Regions from separate parts of the Streptosporangium sp. NPDC000396 genome, predicted to be linked through region 1. Evidence: predicted binding sites of a transcription regulator. Region 1 holds the regulator's gene; the other holds the start of a gene.
The links. Region 1 encodes LexA, which represses DNA repair genes until DNA is damaged. Its sites were predicted from a motif close to TCGAACANNTGTTCGA; they were not measured.
Positions count from the first base shown of each region.

Region 2: a site for LexA is predicted at 1,964-1,979, ahead of recA (recombinase RecA). Genes of this name have one in related genera too.

Region 1 covers NZ_JBIAZA010000011.1:118,788-122,665, reverse strand. Annotated here, with positions in the region: gene ACFY2X_RS19370 (LacI family DNA-binding transcriptional regulator) at 1-872, shown strand, start outside; gene lexA (transcriptional repressor LexA) at 1,185-1,895, opposite strand; gene ACFY2X_RS19360 (LysM peptidoglycan-binding domain-containing protein) at 2,265-2,537, shown strand; gene nrdR (transcriptional regulator NrdR) at 2,803-3,264, shown strand; gene ACFY2X_RS19350 (vitamin B12-dependent ribonucleotide reductase) at 3,352-3,878, shown strand, end outside.
Region 2 covers NZ_JBIAZA010000033.1:26,133-30,010, reverse strand. Annotated here, with positions in the region: gene recX (recombination regulator RecX) at 1-507, opposite strand, end outside; gene recA (recombinase RecA) at 758-1,855, opposite strand; gene ACFY2X_RS38055 (hypothetical protein) at 2,222-2,413, shown strand; gene ACFY2X_RS38050 (DUF3046 domain-containing protein) at 2,524-2,718, opposite strand; gene ACFY2X_RS38045 (VOC family protein) at 2,945-3,433, opposite strand; gene ACFY2X_RS38040 (pyridoxal phosphate-dependent decarboxylase family protein) at 3,514-3,878, opposite strand, start outside.

The sequences.
Region 1 (3,878 bases):
TCGTGCGAGCGGCGGCCGAACGGCTCGGCTACCAGCCTGACCCGATCGCGGCCGGGCTGGCGTCGGGCCGCGTCGGGGTGATCGGCATCCTGGTCGAGCACATCCGCTCGCGCCACTGGGAGCACACCTACCGGCCCTACTACGCCGCCTTCGCCTCGGGCGCGACCATGCTCGCGGTCGAACGCGACCACGCGGTCGTGGTGCTGCCCGCCGACCTCTGGGGCAAGGTCCCCCTCGACGGGGTGATCATCGTGGATCCGGCACACGGCGACCCGTTCATGTCGGAGTGCAGGAAGCGCGGCAAGCCGGTGGTGGCGGACGGCACGCCACTGGATCCGGGGTTCCGCGACGTGCCCGTCATCGAGAGCGACTCCGACGACACCCTCCAGGCGCTGCTCGGCCATCTGCGCGACGCGGGCGCCTCCCGCATCGCGCTGCTGACCGGCACCGAGCCCGACTCCTACACGCTCGACACCGAGAGGGCCTACATCGCCTGGTCGCACGCGCACGGCAACCCCGTGATCATTGAGGCGCTGCAGCCGGGCGAGCCACCGGCCGCCGCCGCCGAGCGGCTGCTGTCCCGGCCCGACCGTCCCGACGCCGTGCACGGTCTCAACGAGACGTACGGCGAAGCGCTGCTGGGCGCGGCGCGCAAGCTCGGCCTCGCCATCCCTGACGACCTGCTGGTCACGATCATGTGCGAGACGGTCGAGGACAAGCACTGGGACGTGCCGCTGACCGTGCTCAGCCTCGAAGCCGAGAGACGTGGGGCGGTGGCCGCCGCCGCGCTCATCGACGTGCTGAGCGGCATCGAGCCCGGCTCCCTCAGGGTGCCCACCCGCCTGGTGATCAGAGAGTCGACGAGCCGCTGACCCGGCCGGCGCATGCTCTGCGGATCTTCATCCTGGATGGTGTTCCCTGGATCTCAAGGGAGCGGGGATGAGGAGAGAGAGTATGCGGGCTTATGGATGAAGTTCGCGATAGTGCCCGGTTCTTGAGTGCGGACTGGCGAGCCGATCGGATCGGGGCGGCGGGAGGATGCCGCCCCAACAGCCGAAACCCCGGGCTCACGGTTGAAACCCGGGGTCTCCACACTCGAAAATCCGCGACGAAGTCTCGCCGTATGGCTGTGGCCTTGTGGGCCGGGCAGGGGCCGGTCTGGATGCCTGCCGGGCGCCGTCTTCTCAGAGCTTGCGCAGAACCGCCACGACCTTGCCCAGGACGGTGGCCTCGTCACCGGGGATCGGGTCGTAGTTCGGGTTGTGCGGAACCAGCCAGACGTGGCCGTCCTTGCGCTTGAAGGTCTTGACGGTGGCCTCGCCGTCGATCATCGCGGCGACCACGTCGCCGTTGTCGGCCACCGGCTGCTGGCGGACGACCACCCAGTCGCCGTCGGCGATGGCGGCGTCGATCATCGAGTCACCGGTCACCTGGAGCAGGAAGAGCGTGCCTTCGCCGACGAGCTGCTTGGGCAGGGCGAAGACGTCTTCGATGCTCTCCTCGGCGAGGATCGGGCCACCGGCGGCGATCCGGCCGACGAGCGGCACGTAGGCCGCGGTCGGACGGCTGACCGGAGCGTCGTCGTCGCGGGAGTCGGGATCCACCCACAGCACCGGCTCGCCGGGCAGCCGCACCTCAAGCGCACGGGGACGATGCGGGTCGCGGCGCAGATAGCCCTTGCGCTGCAACGCCGTCAGCTGGTGCGACACGCTGGAGGTGCTGGTGAGTTGCACCGCCTCGCCGATCTCCCGCATGGACGGCGGGTAGCCGCGCTGCTGCACCGAGTCGCGGATGACCTCAAGGATCTTCCGCTGCCTGGGGGTGAGGCCGAGCGAGTCGCGCCTGCGCACTGCCAGGTCGTTGACGGCTGAGCCGTTCTCGTCATGCTCGCTCATACGATCTCCTTGCCTCCCGGTCTGTATTGCTTGTGTCGCACACAGCGACCGTACCCTCGTTGAAGATCATATTCAAACAATTGTTCGAGTCGTTCTCGAAATCAACGACAGTGTGGTGTACAACATCGTACGGGAGTTCGATCGACATCGTGTTCGATTCGCCGATCTTTCTTCGACATATGTTCGGCCAGGTCGAAGGGGTGGGGGGCCATCATGAAGACGACCACGACGACCACGATCACGAAGGCCGCGACGGCCGCGACCGCGACGGTGCGGCGACCCGGGCGGAGGTCCACTCGGCGGTCCGGGGCAGTGGGAGACGTCCGATACCCTGGTGCGCCGCTCCAGCTCACCAGGAGGGGAAGGATCGTGGTGATATCGGCACTCACCGTGATCACCCTGGGGGTGCTCTGGGTCGGCGCCCGCATCGACGCGGCCTCGGCGATCGAGCGGAGAAGCCATGAGGGCCTGCCCTGGGTCGTGGTCCACCGCGGCGACACGCTGTGGGAGATCGCGGACGCGGTGACGGTGGAGGGCGACCCCGCCCCGACGATCCGCCGGATCATGGACCTCAACGGGTTGCCCGACTCCGTGATCCAGCCCGGAACCCGGCTGTATCTGCCCGACGGTTTCGCGCGTTGAGAGGGGCGCCGGAGGGGCGACACGCCGGTGTGATGCGCTGATCAGCGACTTCGGCTCGCGGGGTCTCTTTAACTTGCGTTCATGGGCCGACCCTCCTACCGTTGGACCACAACATCTAGTGGCTCAACCCAGTGCACTTCACCATAGATTGTGTTTCCATTACCGCATCTCGACCATTCGAGAGGTGGGCGCAAGCGTCCGGACACGGGTGCTGTGGGGTGCATGAGGAAGGTGGGCCGCTCGGCAGGTCAAGGAGGCGACGCGCGTGCACTGTCCGTTCTGTCGTCATCCTGACACGCGAGTCATCGACAGCCGGTCCACCGACGACGGTGGGGCCATCCGCCGCAGGCGCACGTGCCCGGAATGCGGACGCAGGTTCACCACGCAGGAAAACGTGCTGCTCATGGTCAGCAAGCGCAGCGGGGTGACCGAGCCGTTCTTCAGGGACAAGGTGATCGCCGGAGTGCGGCGGGCTTGCCAGGGACGTCCGGTCAGCGAAGACTCTCTGGCCCAGCTGGGCCAGCGGGTGGAGGAGTGCATCCGGGCGACCGGGGCCGCCGAGATCGCGGCCCACGAGGTCGGGCTGGCGATCCTGGGCCCGCTCCGCGAGCTGGACGAAGTGGCCTATCTGCGCTTCGCCTCCGTTTACCGAAGCTTCGAGACCCTGGCCGACTTCGAGGCCGAGATCGAGAAGTTGCGGACGGATCGCTCCACCAAGCAGGACTGAAATTCAAGCCCCGGGCGCCGGGGGACATGGCGGCGCGTTGATGTGGTCCGAGTCGAGGGCTCTGCGGAGTCCCGGAAGGGGGAAGTCATGACGGAGACGGTCGGTGGCACGGCCATGCGTGGGGGGAAGCGGCCGCGTAGGGGGCTGAAGATGAAGCGCATCTTCACCACTCCAGGGGTGCACCCCTATGACGAGGTGGCCTGGGAGCGCCGTGACGTCGTCATGACCAACTGGCGAGACGGCTCGATCAACTTCGAGCAGCGAGGCGTGGAGTTCCCCGAGTCCTGGTCGGTCAACGCCGCCAACATCGTGACCACCAAATACTTCCGCGGCGCGGTGGGCACCCCGCAGCGCGAATGGAGCCTCAAGCAGCTCGTCGACCGCGTGGTGGGCGTCTACACCAAGACGGCGATCGAGCACGGTTACTTCGCCACCGAGGAGGACGCCGAGATCTTCGACCACGAGCTCAAGCACGCTCTGGTCAACCAGGTCTTCAGCTTCAACTCGCCGGTCTGGTTCAACGTGGGCACCGCCTCGCCGCAGCAGGTCAGCGCCTGTTTCATCCTTGCCGTCGACGACACCATGGAGTCGATCCTCGACTGGTACAAGGAAGA
Region 2 (3,878 bases), on a different contig from region 1:
CTTCACCGTGTCTTCGTCCACGCCTCGGTGACGAAGCTCCGACGCCAGGGCCCCCCGGGCGAGACCGCGCCCGGTGTGACGAGAGCTCACCCATGCCGCGGCGAACGCCTTGTCGTCGATGAGCCCGACCTCGGAGAACCGCTCAAGCACGGCCTCGGCCGCCTCCTCGGGCACCTCACGCTTGCGCAGCGCCTCGGCGAGTTGAGCCCGGGTGCGCGGCGCCATGGTCAGCAACCGCAGGCAGATCGCCCTCGCCACAGCCTGTGGATCGGCGGCGGGCCCCCGGCTCGCCAGAGAGCCCTCGGCCGGTCCGTCGGGCAGGCTCCCCGGAGAACTCCTCCGCGACCGCCTGTCGCCACGCCGGGCCCCACGAGCACCCCGGCCTCCCGGCCCCTCGCCAGAGCGCTCTCCCGGCTCCCCCCAGAAGCCGTCATCCCGGGCGGACTCGCCGCCCGTCCTGTCTTCCCAGGCGAGCTCGCCGCCCGTCGCGGAGTCGTCACCCGCCATGGAGCCGTCACCCGTCGCGGAGCCGTCACCCCGGATAGGGCCGCCGTTTCCGGCGGAGACGAACGCATCCCAAGCACCCGGCTGCCCGGCACGTGACCGGTCCCTGCGTGAACGCCGCGATCGGCCGCCCCCTCGGCTGCCCGTCTCGGAGGGTCCGGCCTCCGGCACGTCGGGCCAGGCACCCCAGTCCCTCGGCCCGGCCGCGTCGGCCGGACCGGAGTCAGGTCCCGTCTTCATCGATCAACCCGGGTCAGACGTCACCCGGCTTGGGGGTGGCCGCCTTGGACCCACGACCGGACGGGGCGGGAGAGGAAGCCGGAGCGGCGGGCGGCGGGGTGGCCGGGCTGTCGAGGCGCGGGCCGATGCCGAGCTTCTCCTTGATCTTCTTCTCGATCTCGTTGGCCATGTCGGGGTGGTTCTTCAGGAAGTTGCGGGCGTTCTCCTTGCCCTGGCCGAGCTGGTCGCCCTCGTAGGTGTACCAGGCGCCGGACTTGCGGACGAAGCCGTGCTCGACACCCATGTCGATCAGGCCGCCCTCGCGGGAGATGCCGACCCCGTAGAGGATGTCGAAGTCGGCCACGCGGAAGGGCGGAGCCATCTTGTTCTTGACGACCTTCACCCGGGTGCGGTTGCCGACCGCCTCGGTGCCGTCCTTGAGCGTCTCGATGCGGCGGATGTCGAGACGGACCGAGGCGTAGAACTTCAGCGCCTTTCCACCGGTCGTGGTCTCGGGCGAGCCGAACATGACGCCGATCTTCTCGCGGAGCTGGTTGATGAAGATCGCGGTGGTGCCGGTGCTGTTGAGCGCGCCGGCGACCTTGCGCAGGGCTTGGGACATCAGGCGGGCCTGGAGGCCGACGTGGCTGTCGCCCATCTCGCCCTCGATCTCGGCCTTGGGCACCAGGGCCGCGACCGAGTCGATGACCAGCAGATCGACGGCGCCGGACCGGATCAGCATGTCGGCGATCTCCAGCGCCTGCTCACCGGTGTCGGGCTGGGAGACGAGCAGCGCGTCGGTGTCGACACCCAGCTTCTTGGCGTATTCCGGGTCGAGAGCGTGCTCGGCGTCGATGAACGCCGCGATGCCGCCGCTCCGCTGCGCGTTGGCCACCGCGTGCAGCGCGACGGTGGTCTTACCGGAGGACTCGGGACCGTAGATCTCGACGATGCGGCCGCGCGGGAACCCGCCGATGCCGAGGGCGACGTCGAGCGCGATGGAACTGGTCGGAATCACTTCGATGGGCGCGCGGGCCTCGTCGCCGAGGCGCATGACGGAGCCCTTGCCGAATTGCCGCTCGATCTGGGCGAGCGCGGTCTCGAGGGCCTTCTCGCGGTCGTTAGCTGCCATGGGAGCCCCTTGGAGGGTCGCGGGTTGGATCGGTTGCCAGAAAGCTACGGGGTGCGACCGACAATTTTCTGGAAGAGCACGCCATGAGTGGCGGCGCGTCCAATATAGCCGAACGACTGTTCGATCGTAGCTCAGCGACATCGCGTGTTCCCGGCCGACACGCACCCCGGAGGAGCGCGGGCCCCATCCCGGGGGCGACGTTCCCCGGCATTCCACCGGATCCGTTGCGGCCGTACCGACCTGCGGGAATGCCGAGGGAAAACAGTCCCTGAGGTATCCGAGGCGCCTGTCACGTACACCCGGCGACGTCTGTCTCATCTCGAGTCCCTGGCGGCCGAGCCGCCCTCCCGGGGACTTGTCGGTCGCATGCTCGAGGGCGACGGTCGCCTGCCCTGGGTGTGGCATCCGGGCAGCGGGAGACAGACGATCGTCTTCGCCACCCCGGTCAGGAGCGGCCGGCTCTTCCTGTGGTCGTCGCACGGTCAGGAGAGCACCGGGAATCCCGGGCACTCGGCCGAAATGATCAAGGAGTTACCGGACGGCGCATCCCAGCCCTAAGCACGTCCTGTGACTTTTCCCCACGACACCGGACCGATCAGCCGGACGCACCGCGACGCCAGGGCGAAAGCTCGTGACGGGGGTCATGGCCGACGAGAGGCCCGGGGCTCTCAGCGCAGCGAGCCGGTGACGTCGGCCACCCGGCACACCGCCCCCCAGACCTCCTTGGCGGCGATGCCGTCGGCCAGCGCCTGGTTGACGGTCCGCCCGCCCAGGTCGGCGATGACGTAGTCACGGGCCCACGACTCGGCGTATGGATCACCGAAGTGCAGTTTCATACGGTTCCAGAAATCCGACAGGCGCATCTTCCTAGTCTGGCACCTTCCTCAGCCCCAAAGGCCGGGGCTTCCCGGCCATGGCCGGGTGGTTCACGAGTTCACGACCGCCCCGGTTACCGGAAGGCTCTCCGCGCCGCCGCTCCACACCCTCGGAGCGGCCGGCCGCGTCCCCAACCTCACGGGTCAGTACGTCCGGGAGACGTCCGCATCCATAAGGGGCCCACACCCGGGAGGCGCTCACGCCCGGGAGACCTCAGAGAACGCGGGAGCCGTACATCTCGCCGAGCGCGTCGGCGAGCAGTTCCAGCCGGACCCCGTCGGGATCTCTGAAGTAGATCGAGGCGCCGCCCTCGATCTGATGCGGCACACCCGCGGCCTCCAGCTTTCCCCTCAGCCGCTCCCAGGTCGACGGGTCCACCGACAGGGCGATGTGGTGGAGCCCGCCGAGAACCTCCTTGTAGGGGCCGAGGTCCAGGCCTGGGAAGTCGAAGAAGGCGAGCAGGTTGCCGTTTCCGATGTCGAAGAAGAAGTGGTTCGATCCCCGGTAGTCGCGGTTCTCGATGATCTCCGTGAGAGGGAACTCCAGAAGATCCTGGTAGAAGGCGATCGTCGCCTCGACGTCGGAGGAGATCAGCGCGAAGTGGTGCAGCCCCCTCGCGCTGCTCGGCGGGCGGTGCTCCCTCAGGTGCTCTGCCTTGATCCGCTCACGCGCCTTCTCGACGGCCGGATAGTCGATGCTCATCGATGGCTCACCGCTCACTGCGTCAGGTGGTCGTCTGAGCTCTATCTCCGTCTCGTCACGGGATGAACCTTTCCTCGCCGTCACGCCATGGTGGCCAGGATCTCCTCCACGATCTCCATCGAGGTGTCGGGGTGCAGGAAGGCGAACCTCGCGACGGTCTCCCCCTCCCAGCCGGTCGGTGTGACGAAACCGATCTGCCCGGCGAGCAGTCGCTCGGACCAGTCGTAGTAGTCCTTGTCCGTCCATCCGGTACGCCGGAACAGCACGGCCGACAGCTCCGGCTCGCGGATCAGCTCCAGGTGTCCGGTGCGGCGGATCAGTTCGGCGGTCTCGCGGGCGAGGGTCAGGCCCTTCTCGACGGCCTCGGTGTAGGCCTCGGTGCCGTTCACCGCCAGGGAGAACCAGAGCGGCAGGCCGCGGGCTCGCCGGGTCAGGTGGTAGGCGT